2 regions of the Streptomyces sp. NPDC048338 genome follow, and region 2 is predicted to be linked to the other one. Evidence: riboswitches for the same ligand, from Rfam matches in the RefSeq annotation. Region 2 holds a riboswitch; the other holds the start of a gene.

Region 1 (8,062 bases), on a different contig from region 2:
GCCGCGGGAGGACTGTCGGCCCGCACCTGGCCGGCGGTCGGCAGCCACATCATGGCGAGCGTCGCCAGCAGGACGAGGAGACGGGCCGACGCGGTTCTTCTTCGCTGTGCCGTCCTGCTTCGTGGTGCCGTACTTCTTCGCGATGCGGACATGGGCTCATGCCTCCGAGGGGCATACACGGGCGCGTGGTTCGGGCGCGGCCTGAGGGGCTGCACAGAATGCCACGATCACTTTGACGAGACCATGCCAATCGCTGCCTGTTCGCAACATGTCCGAATCCCTCCCACCCGGGACCCGTCGAAAGCGGGGCCACGTGCCGGGTGGGAGTGGCACGTGGCCCCGAGCGGCGCTCGTCCGCCTTCGGGCGAGGTCAGACGTTGCGGCGGTACTGGCCGCCCACCTCGAAGAAGGCGTCGGTGACCTGCTGCAGCGAGCAGACGCGGGCGGCTTCCATGAGGACGGCGAAGACGTTCCGTCCTTCCATGGCCGCGCTCTTGAGGGCCGCCAGGGCAGCGTTCGCGGGCTCTTGGTGCGAGGCCTGGTAGTCGCGGACGCGGTCCAGCTGGGACTGCTTCTCCTCCTGGGTGGCGCGCGCGAGCTCGATGGCGACGGGCTCGGCGTCCGCGGCGTGCGGGTTGCGGAAGGTGTTGACGCCGATCAGGGGCAGGGTGCCGTCGTGCTTGCGCTGCTCGTACAGCATCGACTCGTCCTGGATGCGGCCGCGCTGGTAGCCGGTCTCCATGGCACCGAGAACGCCCCCGCGCTCGCTGATCCGTTCGAACTCGGTGAGCACCGCCTGCTCGACCAGGTCGGTGAGCTCGTCGATGACGTACGCCCCCTGGAGCGGGTTCTCGTTCATCGCGAGGCCCCACTCCCGGTTGATGATGAGCTGGATCGCCAGGGCCCGGCGGACCGACTCCTCCGTGGGCGTGGTGACGGCCTCGTCGTAGGCGTTGGTGTGCAGGCTGTTGCAGTTGTCGTAGATGGCGATGAGGGCCTGGAGCGTGGTGCGGATGTCGTTGAAGTCCATCTCCTGGGCGTGCAGGGAGCGGCCCGAGGTCTGGACGTGGTACTTCAGCTTCTGGGAGCGCTCGTTGGCGCCGTACCTCTCCTTCATCGCGACGGCCCAGACGCGGCGGGCGACACGGCCGAGGACGGAGTACTCGGGGTCCATGCCGTTGGAGAAGAAGAAGGAGAGGTTCGGGGCGAAGTCGTCGATGTCCATGCCCCGGGCGAGGTACGCCTCGACGTAGGTGAAGCCGTTGGCCAGGGTGAAGGCGAGCTGGCTGATGGGGTTCGCGCCGGCCTCGGCGATGTGGTAACCGGAGATGGACACCGAGTAGAAGTTGCGGACCCGGTTCTCGATGAACCACTCCTGGACGTCGGCCATCATCCGCAGGGAGAACTCGGTGGAGAACAGGCAGGTGTTCTGGCCCTGGTCCTCCTTGAGGATGTCGGCCTGCACGGTGCCGCGGACGTTGGCCAGCGCCTTCGCGCGCAGCTCGTCCGCCTCCTCGGGCGTGGGCTCCCGGCCCTCGTCCGCCCGGAAGCGCTCGGTCTGCTGGTCGATCGCGGTGTTCAGGAAGAACGCCAGGATGGTGGGGGCGGGGCCGTTGATGGTCATGGAGACGGACGTGGTCGGCGCGACCAGGTCGAAGCCGTCGAAGAGCGTCTTCATGTCGTCGAGCGTGGCCACCGAGACGCCGGAGGTGCCGACCTTGCCGTAGATGTCGGGGCGCTCGTCGGGGTCGCGGCCGTAGAGGGTGACGGAGTCGAAGGCCGTGGACAGACGCGTGGCCGGCTGGCCTTCGGACAGAAGCCTGAATCGGCGGTTGGTGCGGAACGGGTCGCCCTCGCCCGCGAACATGCGCGCCGGGTCCTCGCCGTCCCGCTTGAAGGGGAAGACTCCCGCGGTGAAGGGGAAGTGGCCGGGCAGGTTCTCGTTGCGCCAGAACCGCACCAGCTCGCCGTGGTCGGTGTAGCGGGGCAGGGCGACGCGGGGGATCTTGTTGCCGGAGAGGGACTCGCGCATCAGCTGCGTACGGATCTCCCGGTCGCGCACCTTCACGACCAGCTCGTCCTTCGCGTACGACGCGACGACGGCGGGCCAGCCCTCGATCCGGGCCGTCACGTCGTGGGGCAGCTGCTCGCGGGCGCCTTCGAGGAGCGCCTGGACGCCGGAGCCGTCGTGGCCGGCGTCGGCGAGTTCCTCCCGGACCGCGTCCAGGCGCTGGACGCGGCGGGCGGCCTCGGAGAGGGCGAGGGTCTCGGAGTGGTACCGGCGGACCGTCTCGGTGATCTCGGCGAGGTAGCGCACCCGGTCCGAGGGGACGACGCGGCGGATGCCCGAGGAGTGCCGGACGTCGACGGCCGGCAGCGTGCCCTCGGACAGCGACAGGCCCTCGGCGGCGAGCAGGGTCGTGAGGTGCTGGTAGAGCGCGGTGACGCCGTCGTCGTTGAAGGTGGCCGCCGAGGTGCCGTAGACGGGCATCTCCTCCGGCCGCTTGCCGAACGCCTCGCGGTTGCGGATGAGCTGGCGGGCGACGTCCCGCATGGCGTCGAGGGCACCGCGCCGTTCGAACTTGTTGATGGCCACGACGTCGGCGAAGTCGAGCATGTCGATCTTCTCGAGCTGGGAGGCGGCGCCGAACTCGGGCGTCATCACGTAGAGCGAAGTGCCGACGAACGGCACGATCGCCGCGTCGCCCTGGCCGATGCCCGGGGTCTCCACGATGACGAGGTCGAAGCCGGCGGCCTTCACGACGTCGATCACGTCGGCCAGGTGCTCGGGCACCTCGTGGCTGCCGCGGGTGGCCAGGCTCCGGAAGAACACCTGGCCGCCGTCCAGCGCGTTCATCCGGATGCGGTCGCCGAGCAGGGCGCCGCCGCCCCTGCGGCGCGTCGGGTCCACGGCGATCACGGCGATGCGCAGCTTGTCCTGCTGGTCGACGCGGAGCCGGCGGACCAGCTCGTCGGTGAGCGAGGACTTGCCGGAGCCACCGGTGCCGGTGATGCCGAGCACGGGGACCGTACGCGCCGCGGAGGCGGCGCGCAGCTCCTCCAGGAACGCGGCCGGAAGCCGGCCCAGCTCGGCCCCGGTGACGGCGCGGGCGATGGCGAAGCGGTCGCCGGCCAGGACGGCGGACGCCTCGACGGGCTTGGTGTCCCACAGGTCGAAGTCGCAGTCCTGGACGACCGAGTTGACCATCCCGGCGAGGCCCATCCGCTGCCCGTCCTCCGGGGAGAAGATGGTGACCCCGCTCGCCCGCAGCCGGGAGATCTCCTCGGGGACGATCACGCCCCCGCCTCCGCCGACGACCCGGACGTGGTCGGCACCCTGGGCGCGCAGCGACTCCACGAGGTACTCGAAGTACTCCACGTGCCCGCCCTGGTAGGACGAGACCGCCACACCGTGCGCGTCCTCCTCCAGCACCGCGTCGACCACTTCCTTGACCGATCGGTTGTGCCCGAGGTGGATCACCTCGACGCCCTGCGCCTGGAAGATCCTCCGCATGATGTTGATCGAGGCGTCATGGCCGTCGAACAGGGCGGAAGCGGTGACGAGGCGTACGGGGTTCGCGGGACGGTGCAGATCGCTCATGGGGCCCTCCGGAGCATGCGGTGGAGCTCATACACAAGAGATACTAGGACGTCCTAGTAAATTGCAGGGGGTCACCTCATGTGACGGCGAGCACAGTCCCCGCCGGGGCGCGGCCCTCGGGATCGGCTCCCGGGCTGCGGGTGAGTGCCGGCGGCCGGCAACCGGGCGGGGCATGACCGCCGCCCCGTACCGGCCTTCAGCGGGGTGGCCCCGGCTCGCCCGCTCGTGGCCCGGCCCGGAAGCCGGAGTCGGCCTCCGGTGCGCCCATCAGCCCGTTCGGACAAGTTCGGTCAGGACGTCGAGCAGTTCCCTGCGGTCACATCCGCCAGTACGTGCCGGAACGGGAGTCGACGTGCACCAGATGTGTGCCGACCCGGACCACGTGGTAGTCCGGACCGGCCCAGGAGCCGCTCTCCGTGTCGTCGACGGGGAGCGGCTTCCAGATCTCGAGGAAGGTGCTGCCGTCGGTGTTGGTACCTCGTTCGACGAGGTCCGCGCCCTTCCAGGTGAGCATGCCGCTGTCTTCGCCCGGCTCTCCCGTGAGGTGATGAAAGTGCACGTGGGTGCCGTCGAAGGAGGTGCGGCCGGCAAATCCCCGGCTGTCGGCGAAGTAGTGCCCGGCCTGGAGCCACACCACGACACGGTCCTCCACCAGGGGGCCGCCGTTCCGGCTGATGCCGTGTCGCAGCCACGCGCCCCGCTCGGGAACCGGTACGCCGGGACCGGTCGGTGCCGGGGTGACGTCGCGGGCGGCGCCCGCCGGCTCAGGCATCGGCGGCGGCGTCGCTGTCGTCGACTGCCAGCAGGGTGAGCGGGATGTTCCCCTTCACCGCCTGCGCGTAGGGGCAGACCGCGTCGGCCCGGTGCAGGAGGGGCAGGAGTTCCGCCGCCTTCCAGCCGGGGAGGCCGACGGTGAGGATGACGGCGAGGCCGTAGCCCGCGGGGGTGTCCGTGGTGCCCAGCTGTACTTCGCATGCGACACGCGCGGCCGAGGCGTCCGCCCCGAACTCGTCCGCCACCTCGGCCAGCGCGGAGGTGAAGCAGGCTGCGAAGCCGGCGGCGAAGAGCTGTTCGGGGTTGGTGGTGCCCGGCACGTTCTTGCGCGGCGGGGCCAGTCGGACGTCCAGCCGGGCGTCGCCGGTGGCAACCGATCCGGTGCGGCCGCCACTGGCGTGCGCGGTCGTCCGATACAGGGTGCGGGTGAGTGGCACGGTCACGTTTCGGCCCATCTGTGCGACGAGGGAACGCCGCTCGGGTCCGGGCGGCGTGACGGTGCCTCCGCTGGGGAGGTCCGTGGCGCGTCGTCGTGCGTGACCGGGTACGGCGCATCTCGTCCGGGGCCTCGGGATCAGGCCGCCGGACAATCTAGCAACGGACGCGGGCACCGGAACGAAGGGGTCCGGTGACCTTCCTCACCTGCGAGGATCGCCCCCGGAGGGCACCTGAGCAAGTCGGTCGTCGCCGGGATCGGCCCCCTCCGCGGCCCGGGCGAGGGCCGCGGAGCGGCACGGGAATCCGTCCTCCCCGGTCCGGGGATCTTGCGCAACGCGTCCAGTGGACGCATGATGTGCGTCCACTGGACGCGTCAGTGAAGGGACCGCGATGACGCGACGGCCGAGGGAAGGGGTGTCCATGACGTCCGGCAGCCGCACACCGTCCGTCCCCGAGCCCCCGGATCCCGGTTCCCCGGCCTGGTGGCAGGCGCGCTACACCGAGCGCGCGCGGCGCCGGCCCCGTACGGGCGGGCTGACCCTCGCGCGAATCACGGCGGGCGCGCTCGAACTGGCCGACCGCGACGGCCTGGAGTCCCTCACCATGCGCAGTCTCGGGAACCACCTCCAGGTCCGTCACACCTCCCTGTACCGCCACGTGGCGAGCCGGGAGGAACTCCTGATCGAGACCGTGGACCACATGCTCGGCGAGATCCGGTTGCCGTCCCTCACCGCGGACTGGCAGTCCGGCCTGGAGGAAGGGGCCAGGGAGTTCCGCCGGGTCCTCGCCGCCCACCCGGCCCTCGTACCGGCGCTCACCAGTGGCCAGCTCCTCGGACCCCATGCTCTGCGCGCCCGCGAGCATGCCCTCGGGCAGCTCCTCGACCAGGGATGGGACCCCCGCACGGCCGTACACGTCTACCTCACCGTCACCCACTTCGTGATCGGCTCCGCCGTACTCGACAGCGGTGGGGCGGCCCGGACCGGCCCGCAGCGCGCGGCCATGGCCGAGCTGTTCGCGAACCTGTCCCCCCGGACCCACCCCGTCGTCCGCCGACACGCCGACCTGCTCAACGCGCCCGACGGGGTGGACGAGTTCACCTTCGGACTTCGCGCGCTGACAGCGGGTCTGGGCCGGCTCCACCACGAGGAGATCGACGCATGAGGACCACACCAGTCCTACCGCCCTGGGATCAGTGGACCGCCGGCGGCGCACGCGTCCCGGTCGGCGGTCACGAGATCTTCGTACGCCGCGACGGCCCCGCGAACGGGATACCCGTCACCCTGCTCCACGGCTTTCCCACCTCCTCCCACGACTGGGCACCGATCGTCCCCACCCTCGCGGCGGCCGGACTGTGCGTCACCACCCTGGACTTCCTCGGCTTCGGGGAGAGCGACAAGCCGCGTCGCCACACGTACTCGGTGCTCGAACAGGCAGACCTGGTCCAGGAGGTGTGGCGGCGGACCGGCACCGGACGCACTGCCCTGGTGGCCCACGACTACGGCGTCAGCGTGGGGCAGGAACTGCTCGCACGGGATCCGGCGCGGGTCACCCGCATGGTCTGGCTCAACGGCGGGCTCTACCCCGACCTGCACCGCCCGGTACTGACCCAGCGCCTGCTCCACGGGCCCCTCGGCCCGCTCATCGCCCCGCTGACCACGCGCCGCAGGTTCGGCGCGACCCTGCGCGGCGTACTGGGGCGGGAGCTCTGCGACGAGGATCTCCGGGAGTTGTGGGCGGCGGCGTCCCGAGCCGGCGGAAGACGGCGCGCGCCGCGACTGCTGCGCTACATCGACGAGCGCCGCAGCCACAGGGAGCGGTGGACCGCCGCCCTGGAGGGGTACCCCGGCCCGGTGCTCTTCATCTGGGGACCGGCCGACCCCATCAGCGGCGCGCATGTACTGGCACGCGTGCGTACGACCATGCCGCGGGCCTCGGTCGTCGAACTCACCGGACCACCCGCGGTCGGGCACTACCCGCAACTGGAGGATCCGGCAGCGGTCGCAGAAGCGCTGCGCTCCTTCCTGACGTCCTGAGACCAGGACGTGACCGGGGGGTGAGGGCCCGACCCGCCACGGCAGGAGGGCATGCGCCTCTCACGCCACCGTCACCGGCCGCGAGCGGGACCGGCAAGGGCCCGGCCTCGCCCGCGGCGGAAGTGCGGAGCGGAACGACCCCGGCGTCCTACTTCACGGTGACCGTGCCGGTGAGGATGCGGTGGTCGGAGCAGAGCCCGTCCGGGTTCTTGCTCCCCGGAGTGCAGTCCTTCGACGTGGTGAGGGCGTCCGCGCTGTAGCTGCCCGGGGCGGCGAGTGCGGACTCGCGGACCAGGATGAGATCGATCTTCGGATTCCCGCCGCAGGGCGTCGGGTTGGTGGGCGAGGAGGGCGTGTTCGAGGTCGGCTCGCCGTAGCCCGGGCAGTTGCCGGCGTCGGCGTCGTCGAGCTCGCGGTAGGCACCGGTGTTGCCGCCGTTGTACGACGTGTTCGCGGTGGCCGAGTAGAAGCTGTTCATGGACGGGTAGTCGGGTTCGACGTTGAAGTCGCCGGTGGTCAGCACCGTCTCCCCGGCCGTGTTCCAGGCTTCCAGCTTCTGGTTGATCTCGCCGAGCTGCGTCCACTTGAAGGAGTTGACCGTCGTCAGGTGGGTGGTGCAGAACCGCACTCCCGAACCGTCGGCCAGCGGCGCGCACAGCATGTTGCGCCGCTCCAGCGCGTTCCCGTCGTCGGCGAGAGGAATCCGGTCGGCCGTGCCGAGCGGACGCTTGCTGAAGATCGCGTTCCCGAACGCCCCGCCGCCGCACACACCGGTGTCGGCCTGCCGACTCGGTTCGAAGCGGGCGAAGTTCGTCTCCACCTGCGGCCAGTCCGCCGCCGCGAGCTGTCTCACGAGTTCGTCGTACTGGCCCTTGCACAGCTCGTTGAAGGCGGCGAAGTCCGCGTCGCGGTAGACGATCGAAGAGGCCGCCAGGGACACCATGTTGGTGTCGGTCCGGCCTCCGTGGAAGGTGTTGCCCGCCACGTTCCACTGCCAGATGTTGTACGAGGTCGGGCTCGCGGTCTCGGCCTGCGCCGTGCCCACGGGCAGCATCACGGCGACCAACGCGCCAACCGCCGCCAGCCGCGCCATCCGGAACTCTCGCATCAAGAAGCCCTCCCCTTGAGGAAACCCGGTCGTCCCCCGACCGGCGCCGCACCGCGCGGCAGATGATCATGAGCACCCTCTCATGTGATCGCCACCATGGCTCGT
Region 2 (8,062 bases):
CGACCGCTACGTCCGCGTCGGCGGAGCGGCCGTCGACCCGGCCAGCGGACGCGTCCTCGCCCTCTACGGCGGCATCGACTACACCCGCCAGTACGTCAACAACGCCACCCGCCGCGACTACCAGGTCGGCTCCACCTTCAAGCCCTTCGTCTTCACCGCGGCCGTCGAGACCGCCGCACAGACCCAGGACGGCCGCCCGATCACCCCGAACACCTACTACGACGGCACCAACCGCCGCCTCGTCGACGGCTGGCCCGGCGAACCCTACGACCCCGCCAACGAGGACGACGCCTCCTACGGCGACATCACCGTCCGCACCGCCACCGACCAGTCGGTGAACGCCGTGTACGCGCAGATGGCGGTGGACGTCGGCCCCGGACGGGTCCGCGACACCGCCGTCGCCCTCGGACTGCCGGCCACCACACCCGACCTGAACGCCTCCCCCTCCATCGCCCTGGGACCCGCCACCGCGAGCGTCCTCGACCTGGCCGAGGCCTACGCCACCCTCGCCAACCACGGCCGCCACGGCACCTACACCCTCGTCGACTCGATCAGCAAGAACGGCCACGAACTCGACCTGCCCGACACCGAGGGCACCCAGGTCGTCACCCGCGAGGCCGCCGACACGACGACGGCGATCCTGCGAAGCGTGGTGGAGACCGGCACCGGGACGGCGGCACGTGCCGTCGGACGCCCCGCCGCGGGCAAGACCGGCACCGCCGAGGAGGACCGCGCCGCCTGGTTCGCCGGCTACACCCCCGACCTGGCGACGGTCGTCACGATCATGGGCCAGGACCCGGACACCGGCGAACAGAAGTCGCTGTACGGAGCACTCGGCATGGCCCGCATCAACGGCGGCGGCCCACCCGCCGAGATCTGGGCCCAGTTCACCCGGGAGGCACTGGCCGACACCGAACCCAGGGAGTTCGAGCTCCGGCTCGGCGAAGGCGCCGAGGAACCGCCCGCCCCCGACGCGACGCGCCCCGACCTCACGGACGGTCGGGCCGAGGACCCCACGGAGGAGGAGGAAGACGGCGCGGCGGACGAGCAGGCCCAGGGACCGCAGCACCCCGCACGCCCCCGTCAGCCCCAGCGCGACCCGGGCACCCAGGACGGCGCCGGCACGGCGGGCAGGACCCGCGGCGACACCGGGACGGCCGGCTCCCCCACCACCGACACGGACACCCGGCCACCCCGCACCACCGGCTCCACCCAGGAGACGCTCCAGCCACCCCAGGCACCCCCACCGCCCCCGCTCCCGGCACCACCGGGCGGGTGACGTCCGAGCCACGCGGGAACCCTCGGCGGGCGGGACCCCGGCCGGGCAGGACCTCCGGTCGGGCCCGAGGACCCGTCCGGTCCTCAAGCCCCGATCCGGACCTCATGTCCCCGAGGTCGCCTTCAGCCCCACGACGGCGACCAGCAGCAGACAGACGAAGAAGATCCGGGCGGCGGTCGCCGGCTCACCCAGCACCACCATGCCGAGCACCGCCGCACCGGCCGCGCCGATACCGACCCAGACGCCGTACGCCGTACCGATCGGCAGCGTCTTGGCGGCCTGCGACAGCAGCACCATCGAGGCGACGATCCCGGCGCCGGTGAGCAGGCTGGGACCCAGCCGCGTGAACCCGTCGGTGTACTTCATGCCGATCGACCAGCCGACCTCGAGCAGACCGGCAACGATGAGAAGGACCCAGGCCATGACGACGAACCTCCGCGAGACGTATCAACAGGGGTGCGTCGTCTTTGCGTATCGTGCGAACGGATCGCACGAGGCCCGGTACGGCGCGTCTCGTCGGGTGGCTCCAGCCTAGCAAGAAGCACACAAAAGGCCTGGTGACACCGGTCACCAGGCCTCAGGGCGAAGCCGACCCCTGGCCCCGACGGGGCCCCGGGTCGCACGGCACCGGCCCACGGAGGGACCGGCTCGGGCGAGACGCCGGCCCGCGGCGCCCGGCCTACAGGTACAGGCCCGTCGAGTCCGTGGACCCCTCGAACCGGTCCGCGGCCACCGCGTGCAGGTCGCGCTCCCGCATCAGGACGTACGCGATGCCCCGCACCTCGACCTCGGCACGGTCCTCGGGGTCGTACAGGACCCGGTCGCCGATCTCGACCGTACGGACGTTCTGGCCGACCGCGACCACCTCGGCCCAGGCCAGCCGGCGGCCGACCGCGGCCGTGGCCGGGATCAGGATGCCGCCGCCCGATCGCCGCTCCCCCTCGGGAGAGTCGGTCCGGACCAGGACGCGGTCGTGGAGCATCCGGATGGGCAGCTTGTCGTGGGTGTTCTCGCTCACGACTCGAACCTACCCGCCCGGGCGTGTCGCCCGTACTCGGGAGGGGTCATCCCTTGTGCCTGCGGGACGAGGCCGCGAGCAGGCCGACGAGGGCCACGGCGACCAGCGCCACCGGCACCACCCGCTCCAGCCGCGGCTGACCGTCCTCGTGGGTGAAGCGGGCCTTCACTCCGGACACCGTCCGGTTCACGGCGGCGAACGCGCGGCCGGCGGTGTGGTCGACCGTGGAGGTCACCTTCGCCTTGGCGTCGCCGATGATCGTCTTCGGGTGCACCCGAATGCCGATCTCGTCGAGAGTGACGGCAAGCTGGTCGCGCCGGCGGACGATGTCCGCCTCGATCTGCGCAGGGGTCCTGGCGTCCGACACCGCGCTGCCTCCGTAGTCGTAATCGGTCGTTGACGGACAGTCTCTCAGCTTCGCGGCCCCTGGTCCGTCCCAGGCCCCCATTAGGCTCGGTCGTGTACGCGTACATACTCCGAGGAGAGCCATGAGCGAGCGACTTCAGCCCGGTGACACCGCCCCCGCCTTCACGCTGCCCGACGCGGACGGCAACGAGGTCTCGCTCGCGGACCACAAGGGCCGGAAGGTGATCGTCTACTTCTACCCGGCCGCGCTCACTCCGGGCTGCACGAAGCAGGCCTGCGACTTCACGGACAACCTGGACCTGCTGGCCGGCGCCGGCTACGACGTCATCGGCGTGTCCCCGGACAAGCCGGCGAAGCTCGCGAAGTTCCGCGAGCAGGAATCCCTCAAGGTCACGCTGGTCGGCGACCCGGAGAAGACGGTCCTGGAGGCGTACGGCGCCTTCGGCGAGAAGAAGCTGTACGGCAAGACGGTCACGGGCGTCATCCGCTCGACGGTCGTCGTCGACGAGGAGGGCAAGGTCGAGCGGGCGCTGTACAACGTGAAGGCCACCGGCCACGTCGCCAAGATCATCAAGGACCTCGGCATCTGACCCCGGCCACCGGCCACCGCCCCACCCGACGGCCCGCACCGCCCACCCGGCGGCGCGGGCCGCGGCGCGTTCCCGACGTGACCGTCCGATATTCGGCTCGTTACTCCGTACGAGGCCACGAACAGGTGGCCGGAGTACCGGAGGGGAGCCGGAATGCCGGTGAGTCCGTACACACGGGAGCGCCTGACGAGGGCGGCCGCGTCGTCCCGCACGCTGTCGGAGGCGCTGGAGAAGCTGGGGGTGGACCCCGGGAGCACCTCGCGCCGGTACGTCCACGACCGCATGCGCCGACTCGGGGTCGACACCTCGCACTTCGAGCGGGAGGGGGTGCGGTGGACGCGGGAGGTGCTGGAGCCGGTGGTCGCGGCGTCGACCAGTGTCTGCGACGTGCTGCGCCGACTGGGGCTCGACGTCGTCGGCGGCCATCACGCCCACATCAGCCGGCGGATCAAGCGGTACGGCATCGACACCACCCACTTCACGCGACCCTCGCGTGCGGGCAGGAGCCTGCGCCCCTCGCCCGCGCATCTCCTGTTCGAGCAGAACCCGGACCAGGCGCGGCGGATCCCGGGCGATCGCCTGAAGCGGGCCATGGCGATGGCGGGCGTCGCGCAGCGCTGCGCGCTCTGCGGAACCGAGCCCGTATGGCAGGGACACCCGCTCCCCCTGGAGGTCGACCACGTCGACGGCGACTGGCGAAACAACCGGGTCGAGAACCTGCGGCTGCTCTGCCCCAACTGCCACTCGACGACGGACACCTACCGAGGCCGTGGCAAGCGCCGGACCCGGAGCGTGACTTCGTGAGCGAGCCGATCCGCTACACCCGTGAACGGCTGCTCGAAGCTGCCGCGCGGTGCCGGGACATCGACGAGGTCATCGCCTTCTTCGGCACCCGCCCGTACGGACAGTTGCGCGGCTACCTGTGGCGCCGATTCGCGCACTACGGCATCGACGCCTCCCACCTCCGCCGCACCGGCCACCGGAAGCACGGATCCCGCCCCCCGGCGGAGGAACTCCGCGACGCCGTCGCCCGCTCCGTCTCGCTGGCGGGCGCCCTGCGGCTCCTCGGCCGACCGGACAACACCCACCAGAGGGCCTGCCTGAAGCGGTGGATCGCCGAAGACGGCCTGGCCACCGGGCACTTCCTAGGGGTGGCGCACCGGCGCGGCAGGCCGGGCACCACGCCACGCCTCGGCGCCGAGAGCGTGCTCGTGAAGCACGAGGGCAGGCGCAGGACCCGGTCGTCCCACCTGCGCCGCGCTCTTGCCGAGTGCGGGGTCCCGGAGCGATGCGCGCACTGCGGCACCGGGCCGGTGTGGCGCGGAAGGCCGATGACTCTGGAGGTCGACCACATCAACGGCGACTGGAGCGACGACCGCGCCGACAACCTCCGGCTCCTCTGCCCGAACTGCCACGCGATCACGAGCACCTGGTGCCGGGGAGGCGGGCGGCGGACCGCCCGGTAACAACACCCGGGCGGCCGCGGGCCGGTGACCGCTACCATGGCAGTCGGCAAGCGGTCGTGGTGGAACGGCAGACACTCTGGGTTTAGATCCCAGTGGGGTAACACCCGTGAGGGTTCGAATCCCTCCGACCGCACCCATCGCGACCTTCGAATCCCAGGTTCGAAGGTCGCTCCCTTTTCCGCACCCCCCTCAGCCCAACAGCTCCCGCACCACCGGCACCAGCGCCCGGAACGCCTTGCCGCGGTGGCTGATCGCGTTCTTCTCCGCGGGCGTCAGCTGCGCGCAGGTCACCTCGTGGCCCTCCGGCTGGAGGATCGGGTCGTAGCCGAAGCCGTTCGTGCCGACCGGGGCGAAGCGCAGGGAGCCGGGCATCGTGCCCTCGACGACGCGTTCCGTGCCGTCCGGGAGGGCGAGCGCGGCCGCGCAGGCGAAGTGGGCGCCGCGGTGGGGGGTGTCGATGTCGGCGATCTGGGCGAGGAGCAGGTCGAGGTTGGCGCGGTCGTCGCCGTGGGTGCCGGCCCAGCGGGCGGAGAAGATGCCGGGGGCGCCGTTGAGGACGTCGACGCAGAGGCCGGAGTCGTCGGCGACGGCGGGCAGGCCGGTGGCCTGGGCGAGGGCGTGGGCCTTGAGGAGGGCGTTCTCGGCGAAGGTGACGCCGGTCTCCTTGGTGTCGGGGATCTCCGGGTACGCGTCCGCGCCGACGAGTTCGTGGGTGAGTCCTGCGTCGGCGAGGATCGCGTGGAGTTCGGTGATCTTCCCGGCGTTGCGGGTGGCGAGGATGAGGCGGGTCATGTCCTCGATTATCGGGTCCGGGCCACCCGCGGTGGTTCGTGGGCTAGCCGGGGGTGCAGACCTTGCCGATCTCGGTGGCGGCGTCGGTGATGGGCTTGATGTCCGGGGTGGTGTCGCCGTTGTTGACGGCGGTGCGGACGGAGTCGACGCCCTTGGTGAGGTCGTCGACGGCCTTGGAGAGGTCGGCGTTGTCGGTGGTGTCCTTGAGGTTGCCGAGTTCGGTGGATATGTCGTTGAGCGCCTCGTTGAGCTGGGTGGGGTCGTTGGAGGCGTTGGAGACGGCCTGCTGGAGCTTGTCGACGCTGGTGGCGATCGCGTCGGCGGTCTGGACGCAGTCCAGTGCCTTGTCGAGGGCTCCGCAGCCGACGAGGCTGGTGAGTGCGGCGGCTGTGGCCACGGCGAGTGCGAGTCGGCGCTTCAAGTCGGGTCCTCCCCTGGGTACGGAACGGGCGCACGGTTCTGGCCGTGCGCCCGTGTTCTCAATGACGCCTTCGTGGGTCAGAGAGTTCCTTCGAGTGCCTGGCGCTGGATCTCGGCGAGTTCGGCGCAGCCGCCGGAGGCGAGGTCGAGGAGCGCGTTGAGTTCCTTGCGGTCGAAGGGCTCGGCCTCGGCGGTGCCCTGGACTTCGACGAAGCGGCCGTCGCCGGTGCAGACGACGTTCATGTCGGTCTCGGCGCGGACGTCCTCTTCGTAGCGGAGGTCGAGGAGGGGGGTGCCGTCGACGATGCCGACGGAGACGGCGGCGACGGTGCCGGTGAGGGGCTTGCGGCCGGGCTTGACGAGCTTCTTGGCCTGGGCCCAGGTGATGGCGTCGGCGAGGGCGACGTAGGCGCCGGTGATGGCGGCGGTGCGGGTGCCGCCGTCGGCCTGGAGGACGTCGCAGTCGAGGACGATGGTGTTCTCGCCGAGGGCCTTGTAGTCGACGACGGCACGCAGGGAGCGGCCGATGAGGCGGGAGATCTCGTGGGTGCGGCCGCCGATCTTGCCGCGGACGGATTCGCGGTCGCCGCGGGTGTTGGTGGCGCGGGGGAGCATCGAGTACTCGCCGGTGATCCAGCCTTCGCCGCTGCCCTTGCGCCAGCGCGGGACGCCTTCGGTGACGGAGGCGGTGCAGAAGACCTTGGTGTCACCGAAGGAGATGAGGACGGAGCCCTCGGCGTGCTTGCTCCATCCGCGTTCGATGGTGACGGGGCGGAGCTGTTCGGGGGTACGGCCGTCGATTCGAGACATGGGGGGAGCCTAGCCGCACAGGAAGGAGGGCCCGTTCCGGTGTGGGAGCGGGCCCTCTTTCAGGTGAGCGGGTGAGCGGTGCGAGGGGTGCCGGCGTGGGGTGCGGGCTGGGCTCGGGTGGGCTCGGCTCGGTGGTGAGCGGGTGTCACATCATGTCTTCGATGTCGGCGGCGATGGGGTCGGCGTCGGTGCCGATGACGACCTGGATCGCGGTGCCCATCTTGACGACGCCGTGGGCGCCGGCTGCCTTGAGTGCGGCTTCGTCGACCTTGGTGGGGTCGATGACCTCGGTGCGCAGTCGGGTGATGCAGCCCTCGACCTCTTCGATGTTGTCGATGCCGCCGAGCCCGGCGACGATCTTCTCAGCCTTGCTGGCCATGTGTTTCTCCCTGTCCGTTCCGTTCGGAGAACGTGAGTCTCGGCGCACCGAAGGTCCGCTTTGTCACGGTAACCCACGGTTGGCCCAACTTCGCGAGCGGGCAACCGTCTTCTACCCAATGATGACGATCACCGGCGCCCTGCCCGCAGCGGGCTCCGGGAGCCTATCGCAACTGGTCTACACCAGTGTGCAACGACCGTCGGGGCGAGCCGGTTCCGACCGAGGGAGGATGCCGATGAGCAGCGACAGCGCCGCAGCACCCGCACCTGCGAGGAAGCCGTTCTGGGGCAGTGCCTTCCAGGGGCTCCAGAAGATGGGCCGCAGTCTGCAGCTGCCCATCGCCGTGCTCCCGGCGGCCGGCATCCTGAACCGCCTCGGCCAGCCCGACGTGTTCGGCGCCGACGGCCTGGGCTGGGACAACGTCGCCAAGGTGATGGCGGGCGCGGGCGGCGCGCTGCTCGACGGCAACCTGGGTCTGCCCCTGCTGTTCTGCATCGGCGTGGCGATCGGCATGGCCAAGAAGGCGGACGGCTCGACCGCCCTCGCGGCGACGGTCGGCTTCCTCGTCTACTACAACGTGCTGCGCCAGTTCCCCGAGACGTGCCCGGCGGGCACGGTGGACATCAATGGCGGCTGCCTCGCTCCGGAGCAGGCGTTCAGCGGGTACACGTACCAGAATCCGGGTGTCTTCGGCGGCATCGTCATCGGCCTGCTCGCGGCGTGGTTCTGGCAGCGGTACCACCGGGTGCGGCTGGTGGACTGGCTGGGCTTCTTCAACGGCCGCCGACTGGTGCCGATCATCATGACGTTCGTGGCGATCGCCTTCGCGTCGCTGTGCCTGTGGGTGTGGCCGCCGATCGGCGACGGGCTGGAGAACTTCAGCGACTGGCTGGTGGGCCTCGGTTCGTGGGGTTCGGGGATCTTCGGTCTGGCGAACCGCGC

The links. A riboswitch is a leader RNA that binds a small molecule or an ion and turns the genes downstream of it on or off. The one in region 2 is predicted to bind guanidine.
Region 1: linked by a shared signal. The riboswitch ahead of ACGFZF_RS17795 (Ohr family peroxiredoxin) and the one ahead of ACGFZF_RS29800 (DMT family transporter) in region 2 are both predicted to bind guanidine.

Annotation. Positions count from the first base shown of each region.
Region 1 is NZ_JBICYQ010000007.1:78,038-86,099, forward strand. It holds gene ACGFZF_RS17780 (hypothetical protein) at 1-152, opposite strand, end outside; gene icmF (fused isobutyryl-CoA mutase/GTPase IcmF) at 371-3,601, opposite strand; gene ACGFZF_RS17790 (hypothetical protein) at 3,918-4,373, opposite strand; gene ACGFZF_RS17795 (Ohr family peroxiredoxin) at 4,366-4,818, opposite strand; guanidine-III (ykkC-III) riboswitch at 4,897-4,959, opposite strand; gene ACGFZF_RS17800 (TetR/AcrR family transcriptional regulator C-terminal domain-containing protein) at 5,234-5,977, shown strand; gene ACGFZF_RS17805 (alpha/beta fold hydrolase) at 5,974-6,849, shown strand; gene ACGFZF_RS17810 (endonuclease/exonuclease/phosphatase family protein) at 6,998-7,957, opposite strand.
Region 2 is NZ_JBICYQ010000014.1:177,772-185,833, forward strand. It holds gene ACGFZF_RS29795 (transglycosylase domain-containing protein) at 1-1,279, shown strand, start outside; gene ACGFZF_RS29800 (DMT family transporter) at 1,382-1,702, opposite strand; guanidine-III (ykkC-III) riboswitch at 1,735-1,827, opposite strand; gene ACGFZF_RS29805 (co-chaperone GroES) at 1,959-2,297, opposite strand; gene ACGFZF_RS29810 (DUF3618 domain-containing protein) at 2,344-2,664, opposite strand; gene bcp (thioredoxin-dependent thiol peroxidase) at 2,786-3,253, shown strand; gene ACGFZF_RS29820 (HNH endonuclease signature motif containing protein) at 3,407-4,057, shown strand; gene ACGFZF_RS29825 (HNH endonuclease) at 4,054-4,719, shown strand; tRNA gene ACGFZF_RS29830 (tRNA-Leu) at 4,770-4,852, shown strand; gene rdgB (RdgB/HAM1 family non-canonical purine NTP pyrophosphatase) at 4,909-5,511, opposite strand; gene ACGFZF_RS29840 (hypothetical protein) at 5,555-5,932, opposite strand; gene rph (ribonuclease PH) at 6,010-6,741, opposite strand; gene ACGFZF_RS29850 (PTS glucose/sucrose transporter subunit IIB) at 6,887-7,120, opposite strand; gene ACGFZF_RS29855 (PTS transporter subunit EIIC) at 7,356-8,062, shown strand, end outside.